Regions from separate parts of the Saccharopolyspora sp. NPDC047091 genome, predicted to be linked through region 3. Evidence: riboswitches for the same ligand, from Rfam matches in the RefSeq annotation. Region 3 holds a riboswitch; each other region holds the start of a gene.

Region 1 (3,269 bases), on a different contig from region 3:
GCGCGAACCCGCCACCGAGGACGCCGTCCAGGCCGCGGAGGAACGCCTCGGATGCGCGCTGCCGCCGAGCTTCCGGAACTTCCTGCTGGTCAGCGACGGCTGGAGCGAGTCGGGCGACGAGCTGCACGGCCTGTTCCGGCTCGACGGCGTCGGCAGGTTCGAGGACCTCCGCGCCGAGCTGATGGACGCCTGGGCGGACCTGGACTTCTTCGCCGACGAACTCGCCGTGCTGCGCCGCTCGCTGCTCATCGCCGACCACGAGGACGGCGTGTACTGGGTGTTGAGCCCGGATTCCGGCGATGCGGACGGCGGCTGGACCGCCTGCGTCTGGGACACCGCCGACGGCGCCCCGGCGAAGTACCGCACCTTCGGCGACCTCGTCGCCGACGCGCTCGCCTGACCGGCCGCCGGCGGACGTCCCGCCGCGCGAACCGAAACTCGACCGAGGACCCGAACTCACCGACGTCCCGCGCGGCGGCCCGGCAACACCACCCGAGCCGCGCGGCGGAACCGGACGTCGGTGATCAGACGAGCGCGACCGCGAGGAGCGGCGCCGCGCGCAGGTCGTCCATCGTCCACGTCACTCCCGCCAGCGCGCAGCCGATGCGGGTCACCGCCGCCTCGTCGGTCTCGCCCGGTTCCAGATGGGGACGTTCGACGATGCCCGCGGCCGCCGCGGCCGCGCGCACCGCGGCGGGCGGCGGCTCGGTCTCGTGGTCGATGTCGTCGGAAGTCGTGCTGTAGACCCGGGAACCGTCCACCGCGTAGTCGATGCTGAGCAGCCCGCTGATGTTGGCGTGCAGCATCACCGCGGGCCCGCCGGACGCGGAGAGCGCCTCGGCGGGAGCCTGCGCGGCGGGCCGCGGCGGGGCCTCGTCCTGCAGCGCCGACCAGTCGCCGGTGCGCATCCCGCCGAGCAGTGCGCGCATCGTGTCCAGGCCGCCCACCTGGAACGTGCTGCCCGCGTCGTCGAACACCAGCGTCCAGCCGCCGATGCGCGTCGCCAGCAGCACCGACAGGCACTGCGGGTCGCCGAGGGCCGCGCGCGGCAGCGAGGTGAACTCGTCCGGCCGCTGCTCGGGCAGCGTGCACGGAGCGGCCGACGCGGCATCCGCGCCGAGGATCTCCAGCGCCCGCACCGGTTCCAGGTCGCGCACCAGGTGCGCGGTGTGGTTCGGTCCCGGCACGTCCAGTTCGGACAGCCAGATCGGATACCCGGTGGCGTCCAGGGTTCCGGGTGGGAAACCGGGCGTGGGCATGGCGGCTCCTCGTCATCGTCGGCGGGTGCCGTGAGTCTGTCCGGTGCGGGCGCGGCCGCCGCCGTTCCGCGGGCCCTCCGCCGCCGAACGCGGGAATCCCCTCGACCGTCCAGCGGCCGAGCGGCGCCGCCGTTCTCCGGAAGGCGATCGCCGCTGCGGCCCGGCCGTCCGCGGGCGGTGGGCGATCGGGCCGCGACCCGCGGTGACGGGATGCCGGGCGATTCACACTTCCTTGACAAGGGACGACGCGGGCTGAAAAGTTGACGAGTCGTTCCAATGCGACGGTGTGCAGGAAACCGGTGCGAATCCGGTGCGGTCCCGCCACTGTGAACGGGGAGCCGCGTCCACCAGGGCCACTGTCGGGCAGCCGATGGGAAGGCCGGGCGCGACGTCGATCCGCGAGCCAGGAGACTGGCACCGTCGTACCGATTCGCACGGGGTCGCGGAGCCCCGGAGGAGGTACGCAGTGCACCCGGATTTCCCGCACACACCCGGTTTCGCGGTCCCCGAACCGTTCCGCGCCGCGTGAGCGGCGTGCTCGGCCGCAGGCGGCTGCTCGCGGGCGTGGCCGGCGCGATCGCCGCGGTTCCCCTCGTGTCCTGCGCGGGCGGTTCCGGGACGAGTGCGGGCAGGCTGCGGCTGGCGTTCCCCGCCGGTGGCGCCACCGAATCGCTCGACCCGCACACCGGTTCGCTGTTCGTCGACCAGGCCCGCGCCAAAGCCCTGTTCGACACGCTCGTCGGGTACGCCGACGACATGAGCGTGGTGCCGCGGCTCGCCGAGAGCTGGCAGCCCGACCCGACCGGCACCCGGTGGCGGATCCGGTTGCGCCCGGCCGAATTCCACGACGGCAGACCGGTCACCGCCGAGGACGTGCTGTTCACCTACCGGCGCATCGCCGACGACGCCACCGCCGCGCAGGCCGCCTCGCACTTCGCCGACGTCGACTTCGGCGCCAGCAGGGCGATCTCGGCGACCGAACTGGAACTCGTGCTCGGCTCGCCGAACTTCGAATTCCCCTCCGCGTGGGGCGCCCCCGCCACCGAGATCGTGCCCGCGGGCACCACCGACTTCACCGCGCCCGTCGGCTCCGGGCCGTTCCGCTTCGTCTCGTTCGAACCGGGTGGGCCCGCCGTGTTCGCCCGCTTCGACCGGCACTGGTCCGGACCCGCCACCCCGGCCGAGCTGGAATTCGTGCCGATGGAGCAGGAGAGCGCGCGGGTCAACGCGCTGCTGTCCGGGCAGGTCGACTACGCGCACGACGTGAGCGCCAACTCGGTGCGGCTGCTGGAGCAGGGCGGCCGGGCGCGGGTGCACTCGGCGCCGTTCGGCACCATGCAGGCGCTGCTGCTGAAGGTGGACCGGCCACCGTTCTCCGATCCGCGGCTGGTGCAGGCGGTGCGCGCCGGGCTGGACCGGCAGGCGCTGCTGGACATCGCGCTCAGCGGCCAGGGCAGGCTCGGCAACGACCTGTTCGGCGCCGGGTTGAAGTACTACCCGGCGGATCTGCCCGCGCCCACGCGCGACCTCGGCCGGGCCCGGGCGCTGCTGCGCGAGGCCGGCGTCGACGGGCTGAGCTGGGAGTTGCAGACCAGCTCCGTCGACCCCTACTTCGAATCCGCCGCCAGCCTCATCGCCCAGCAGCTCGGCGAAGCCGGGATGCGGGTGTCGCCGCGGATCGGGCCGTCCGAGACGTACTTCTCCGACATCAAGGAGCACGGGGTCGCCTCGCTGTCCCGGACCGCCGCGCTGCCGGTGCCGACGTTCCTCGGGCAGCGGATGACCTCCGACGCCGGGAGCAACAACTACACCGGATACCGGTCCGCCGAGTTCGACGCGCTCTACGCCGAAGCGCTCGCCACCGCCGACGACGCGCACCGCGCCGATCTGCTGGTGCGCGCGCAGCGGCTCGCCCGGGAGAGCAGCGGGAACGTGGTGTGGGGGTTCAGCGGCTGGAACGTCGCCACCTCCACCGCCGTCTCCGGAGTGCGGGGCGCACCGCCGAACTCG
Region 2 (3,269 bases), on a different contig from region 3:
TCGACGGGCGCGCCGTCGAGGGTGAGGCCGGAGACCTTCGAGCCGATCGGCGCGGACCGCGAGTACTGGTAGTGCAGCCCGGCCGACACCTGCAGCACGTTCTCGCCCTCGTCGCTCCACTGCTGTTCGAGCACGGCCTGCAGCTGCGCGCCGGTGAGCGTCATGGTCTGCATGGTGTTGCCGAACGGCTGCACGGCGAACGCCTCGCCGTAGGTGATGACGCCGTCTCCTTCGCCCGCCGGGGAGGAGGCGTGCGGCAGGTCGGCGCGCACCCCGCCCGGGTTGGTCAGCGCGAGCTGCGCCCCGGTGTCGCGGGTGGCGGCCAGCTGGGCGTCGGCGACGACGCTGCCGAGGCTGGATTCCCCGGACGGCGCCGGGGTTTTCAGCAGGTCGCCGGTGGCGGTGCCGACGGCGCGGTTCGCGATGGGCGCGGCCTTGGCGCGGGCCTCTTCGACGAGCGCGGCGGCCTCCGGGTCGGGTTCGACGTCGCGGGTGACGACCTCGTTGTGCGCGGTGCTCTGCTCCCGCACGACCTCGCGGGTGTGGCGGTCGACGCGCAGGTCCAGCACCGACAGCAGCCTGCCGTAGGAGGCGCCCTGCACCACGGGCCGCGGGGCGCCCGCCGGGTCGGTGACGGTGCAGTTGTACTGCTGGTGGCTGTGCGCGCTGAACACGGCGTCGACCTGCGGGGAGACGTTCTCGGCGATCTCGGTGGCGGGGCCGCCCGCGGCGACGTCGCAGGAGTTCGGTCCGCCGCCGTCGGCTTCGTCGCCCTGGTGCAGCAGCACGACCTGCGCCTTGATGCCGAAGCGCTCCAGCGCGTCGGAGGTGCGGTCGATGGCCTCGACCTCGTCGCCGAACCGCAGGCCGCGCACCGCTTCGGGGCTGACCACGTTCGGGAGGTCGTGCAGCGTCGCACCGATCACGCCGATCGGGACGCCGCCGGAGACCTGCACGGTGAACGGCATCAGCGCGGGAGCGCCGCCGTCCTCGAAGGTGACGTTGGCGCCGAGGTACGGGAAGCTCGCGCCGTCGAAGGAATCGCGGAACTCGCAACCGTCCTGCGGGTGGCAGCCGCCGGTCTGCAGCCGCTGGAGTTCCTGGTAGCCCTCGTCGAACTCGTGGTTGCCGACGACGTGGCCGCGGACGTCCTGCGAGTTGAGGAAGTCGACGGTGGGTTCGTCGTGGAACAGCGCGGAATTCACCGGCGAGGCGCCCACGCTGTCGCCGGCCGAGAAGACCAGCGAGTTCGGCACCTCGGCGCGCAGCCGCTGCAGGTGGGTGGCGAGGTAGGCGGCGCCGCCGGCTTCGACGGTCCGGCCGTCGTCGAGCTCGACCGTCCCGGAGGACCCGGTGGGCGGTTCGAGGTTGCCGTGCAGGTCGTTGAAGGTGATCAGCCGGACGTCGGTGGTCGCGGGCGGGTCCTGCGGTGCGGCGCCTGCGGTCGCCCCGGTGGCAGTGGCGGCGGTGGCGAGTGCGGTGGCGGCGACGGCGAGTCCGCGTCGCACGCGGTGGGCACGCATGGTTCGGTCTTCCTCCCAGGTGGTGATCTCGGGAGGCAGTCTGCCCGGCGCCACCGACGACCACCACCGAATCCGCGTCACACCCCTCGTGCGAACTCCGCCGGGTGCGGGCAGGATGCGTCCCGGGCGTGCGCGAGCCGCTACCGAACGCGTCCGCCATCGACACCGCCACGCCGATGATGATGGGGTCCGGATCACCGTCGAACCCAAGATGTAGTGTGGCGCCCGCTGATGGTTCGCCGGTCCGGCCGGCGTGACAACAGGGAACCCGGTGCGAGTCCGGGACTGCCCCGCAGCGGTGAACGGGAACGACCGCCGTCACCACCTCCCGGTGGTGCAGCACTGGACGCTCGGCGTCCGGGAAGCGACGGCCAGTAGGTCCGGTGCCGAGCACCGGTCGCCCGTGAGTCCGAAGACCTGCCATCGGTGCGCGCACGAGGGGTGCGCGCCGTCCGGGACCTCGCGGGAGGGTTGCGGGACGAGCGGTGCCGTGCGCGCCGCGGTCCTGGCGCGTTCCGAGGAGTTCCGGGCAGGTGTCCGAGCTTGCGAGGAGAGAGCCAGTGACCGAGTCCACGACCCGGCCGTCAGCAGCGACCGCGGTGGTACCGGCAGGAGTGCGGGTGCTGCGGCGCGACGGGACCGTTTCCGGTTGGGACGAAACGAAGATCTCCGTGGCGTTGACCAAGGCGTTCCTGGCGGCCGAGGGGGATTCGGCCGCATCGTCGTCGCGGTTGCACCAGATCGTCGCGGAGTTGACGGAGCAGGCGGCGCAGGGCGTGCTGCGCCACGCGGGCACCGAGGGCCTGGTGCACATCGAGCAGATCCAGGACATGGTGGAGCTGGCGCTGATGCGCGGCGGGCACCACGGCGTCGCCCGCGCCTACGTGCTCTACCGGGAGGAGCACGCGCAGGCCCGCGAGGCCGAGGTGGCTCCCGCCGAGGACGCCGCTCCCCGCCTGGAGATGACCGCGCCGGACGGCACCCGGGTGCCGCTGGACTGGGAGCGGGTGTCGACCGTCGTCGAGCAGGCCTGCGAGGGCTTGGACGACGTGCGGGCCGACCAGGTGCTGCGGGAGGTGCGGCGCAACGTCTACGACGGCATCAGCTCGGCGGAGCTGGCCGAGTCGCTGACGATGGCGGCGCGCACCTTCGTGGAGGCGGAGCCGAACTACTCGCTGGTGACGTCTCGGCTGCTGCTGGACAAGCTGCGCCGCGAGGCGCTGAGCTTCGTCGCGGGCGAGCCGACCGAGGCCGACCAGGTGCAGATGCGGGACCGCTACGCCGGTTACTTCGCCGACTACGTGCGGCGCGGCATCGAGCTGGAGCAGCTGGACCCGGAGCTCGCCCGCTTCGACCTGGAGCGGCTGGGCGCGGCGCTGGACGCCGACCGGGACATCGCGTTCGGCTTCCTCGGGTTGCAGACGCTCTACGACCGGTACCTGCTGCACGAGAACGGGGTGCGGTTCGAGCTGCCGCAGGCGTTCTTCATGCGGGTCGCGATGGGCGTGGCGCTGCGCGAGGACGACCGGGAGGCGCGGGCGATCGAGTTCTACGACCTGATCTCCTCGTTCGACTTCATGTGCTCGACGCCGACGCTGTTCAACGCGGGCACCACCCGCCCGCAGCTGTCGTCCTGCTTCCTGACCACCGTGGACGACGACCTGCACGGGATCTTCCACGGGATCAGCAACAACGCGCTGCTGTCGAAGTACGCGGGCGGGCTCGGCAACGACTGGACCCCGGTCC
Region 3 (3,269 bases):
CGAGCGCGGCGGACGTCTCGCCGGCGGGGTGCCCGCCGACCTCGTAGCCGGCCTCGGTGGCCAGCACTTCCACTCCTGGTCCGGCCGGTCGGCCGCAGCGGCGCGCGCAGCCCGCCCAGTGCACCGGCAGCGGGCCGGGCCGGGTGGTGCGCCGCGCGTCGGCGCGCACGTCGGCGAGGGACTTCGCGCAGCCGGGGCTGCCGGCGCAGGCGGTCACCCCGGCCAGCGGCGCGCCCGGGTCGGTGAGGAACCCGGCGGCGTCCAGCTCGGCGAGCCTGCGCGGCGCCTCGTCCGCGGGGACGTCGGTGAGCAGCAGCGCGCGCCACGGCGTGAGCCGCAGCGGGTGCGGTGCGGCGGTCTGCGCGGCGCTGCCTTCGGCCTGCGCGGCGCTGTCCTCGGCCTGTTCGGCGCTGCCTTCGGCCTGTCCGGCGATCTCCTCGGTCTGCGTGGCGAGCACCGCGATCTGCCCGGCGTCCAGCCGTCCCAGCGGCGCGCCGAGGGCGAGATCGACCCGGTCGTCGGCGCGGGCCAGCACGCCGAGCTCCGCGTGCGTGCGCACCGGATCACCGGGCGCGACCGCGGTTTCCGCCGCCATGCAGGAGAATTCCGCCCGGATGCGGTCGGCGATCCGCTCGGCGCCACCGGGCAGTTCCGCCAGCCGCCAGCTCTCCGCGCCCAGCCGGCCCCGTTCCGCGAGGAACGCGGCGGCCGCGAGCACCGCGGCGCGGGCCGCGTCGGCCGCGGACACCCGCAGCCCGAGGTCGGCCCCGGCGAGCAGCACCGCCACCGCGCCGTCCGCCGGGTGCAGCGCGACGTCCGCGCCCAGCGCGGTCACCTCGCCGCCGCCGTCGTCCGCGGTGAACAGGAACCGCCCGGGCAGCTCCGCCAGCTCCGGGTCGGCGCGCAGCCCCTCGTCCAGCGCCACCGCCACCGCGCGCACGTCCAGCGCGCCCGGACGGGTGCGCGGCGAGGCGACGACGTTGCGCACCCGCTCGTGCGTCGGCGACGGCAGCAGACCGGCCGCGCCGAGCAGCTCCGCGAACTCCGGCACCGCCGCCGCGGACAGCCCGCGGACCTGGATGTTCGCCCGCGAGGTGAGTTCCCAGCCGCCGTCACCCAGCGCGGCCGCGGTCGCCAGCGCCCGCACCTGCCGCGCCGCGAGCCGCCCGCCGGGCACCCGCACGCGGGCCAGTCCCCCGTCAGCGGCCTCGTGCACCCGCAGCGCGCCGGGGCACGCGTCGGGTCCGGCTCGTCGCGGCACGCTCGTCCCCGCTCTCGTCGATCATGGTCTGGTCCGGAACTCGCAGCGCACGACGCCGCTGTCCGGGGTGCGCGGACTCGGGGGCGCACCGGCGACCGTCGATACTACGTCCCGCCCGGATCACGTCCGCAAAACGCGATGCGCCTCACCGGACGGCCGGACGCGTCGAGTGCGGGATCTCTCGCGCGACCGCACGACCGGCCACTTGACGAACGATCGCCCCGTTGCGGAGAGTTGTCGGCGGCGACGTGCGGAGGAAGCCGGTGCGAGTCCGGCGCGGTCCCGCCACTGTCACCGGGGAGCGAACTCCGAGTACGAGGCCACTGCCCGCGCGCCGCGCGGGTGGGAAGGCACGGGGCGAGCGGCGATCCGGGAGCCAGGACACTCCGGCGCCGCCACCGCCCGGTGCGACACCGGGTGCCGACGACTCCGGGGCGAGGACCCCGAGGAAGGTTGACCATGCGTCCTGCCCGCACGCCCGCGTCCCTGCTCAGCCGGGAGCGTGCCGCATGATCCTGCTGCTGTCCACATCGGACACCGATCTGCTCAGCGCACGCGCCAGCGGTGCGGACTTCCGCCTCGGCAACCCGGCGCGGCTCGGCGTGGACGACCTGCCGCCGCTGCTGGAGGGCGCCGACCTCGTCGTGGTGCGGCTGCTCGGCGGCCGCCGCGCGTGGGAGGAGGGCTTGGACTCGCTGCTCGCCGGACCGCGCCCGGTCGTGGTGCTCGGCGGTGAGCAGGCCCCGGACGCGGAGCTGATGGAGTGCTCCACGGTGCCGGGCGGCGTCTGCTCGCAGGCGCACGGCTACCTCGCGCAGGGCGGGCCGGAGAACCTGACGCAGCTGTTCAACTTCCTGTCCGACACGGTGCTGCTCACCGGCCACGGCTTCGAACCGCCGGTGGAGACGCCGAAGTGGGGCCTGCTGGAGCGGACCCCGCGCCGGACCGAAGGCCCGAAGGTCGCGGTGCTCTACTACCGCGCGCACCACATGGCGGGCAACACCGCGTTCGCGCACGCCCTCTCCGACGCCATCGAGGACGCGGGCGGCCAGGCGCTGCCGGTGTTCTGCGCGTCGCTGCGCGCCCCCGAACCGGGCCTGCTGGACACGTTGCGCGAGGCGGACGCGCTGATCGTGACGGTGCTGGCCGCGGGCGGCACGAAGCCCGCGACCGCCTCCGCCGGTGGCGACGACGAGGCGTGGGACGTGGGCGCGCTCGCCGCGCTGGACGTGCCGATCTTGCAGGGCCTCACCCTGACCTCCAGCCGCGAGGCGTGGGAGGACAACGACGAAGGCCTGTCCCCGCTGGACATGGCCACCCAGGTCGCGGTGCCCGAGTTCGACGGCCGCCTGATCACGGTGCCGTTCTCGTTCAAGGAGAACGACGCCGAAGGCCTCCCGGTGTACGTCGCCGACCCGGAGCGCGCGGCCCGCGTCGCCGGGATCGCGGTGAAGCACGCGCGGCTGCGGCACGTGCCCGCCGCGGACAAGCGCCTGGTGCTGATGCTGTCGGCGTACCCGACGAAGCACTCCCGGATCGGCAACGCCGTCGGCCTGGACACCCCGGCGAGCGCGGTGGGCCTGCTCCAGCGGCTGCGCGAGGCCGGCTACGACATCGGCCCGGTGGACGGCCCGGACGCGCTGCCCGGCGTGGCCGCGCAGGACGGCGACGCGCTGGTGCACGCGCTGATCGCCGCTGGTGGCCAGGACCCGGACTGGTTGACCGAGGAGCAGCTGTCCGGCAACCCGGTGCGCATCCCCGCGAAGCGCTACGCCGACTGGTTCGCGACGCTGCCGCAGGACCTGCGGGAGAGCATCGAGCAGCACTGGGGTCCGCCGCCGGGCGAGCAGTTCGTGGACCGCTCGCACGACCCGGACGGCGAGATCGTGGTGGCCGCGCTGCGCGCCGGGAACGTCGTCGTCGTGGTGCAGCCGCCGCGCGGGTTCGGCGAGAACCCGATCGCGATCTACCACGACCCGGACCTGCCGCCGAGCCACCACTACCTGGC

Evidence for each region. Region 3 has a riboswitch for cobalamin ahead of cobN (cobaltochelatase subunit CobN). Riboswitches for the same ligand answer to the same signal wherever they lie in the genome.
Region 1: linked by a shared signal. The riboswitch ahead of ABZ805_RS26690 (ABC transporter substrate-binding protein) and the one ahead of cobN (cobaltochelatase subunit CobN) in region 3 are both predicted to bind cobalamin.
Region 2: linked by a shared signal. The riboswitch ahead of ABZ805_RS21745 (ribonucleoside-diphosphate reductase subunit alpha) and the one ahead of cobN (cobaltochelatase subunit CobN) in region 3 are both predicted to bind cobalamin.

The regions. Positions count from the first base shown of each region.
Region 1 covers NZ_JBEYUS010000092.1:4,043-7,311, reverse strand. Annotated here, with positions in the region: gene ABZ805_RS26700 (SMI1/KNR4 family protein) at 1-400, shown strand, start outside; gene ABZ805_RS26695 (hypothetical protein) at 525-1,259, opposite strand; cobalamin riboswitch at 1,527-1,694, shown strand; gene ABZ805_RS26690 (ABC transporter substrate-binding protein) at 1,785-3,269, shown strand, end outside.
Region 2 covers NZ_JBEYUS010000056.1:39,943-43,211, reverse strand. Annotated here, with positions in the region: gene ABZ805_RS21750 (bifunctional metallophosphatase/5'-nucleotidase) at 1-1,523, opposite strand, end outside; cobalamin riboswitch at 1,739-1,963, shown strand; gene ABZ805_RS21745 (ribonucleoside-diphosphate reductase subunit alpha) at 2,084-3,269, shown strand, end outside.
Region 3 covers NZ_JBEYUS010000023.1:32,221-35,489, forward strand. Annotated here, with positions in the region: gene ABZ805_RS12875 (precorrin-3B synthase) at 1-1,261, opposite strand, end outside; cobalamin riboswitch at 1,515-1,648, shown strand; gene cobN (cobaltochelatase subunit CobN) at 1,771-3,269, shown strand, end outside.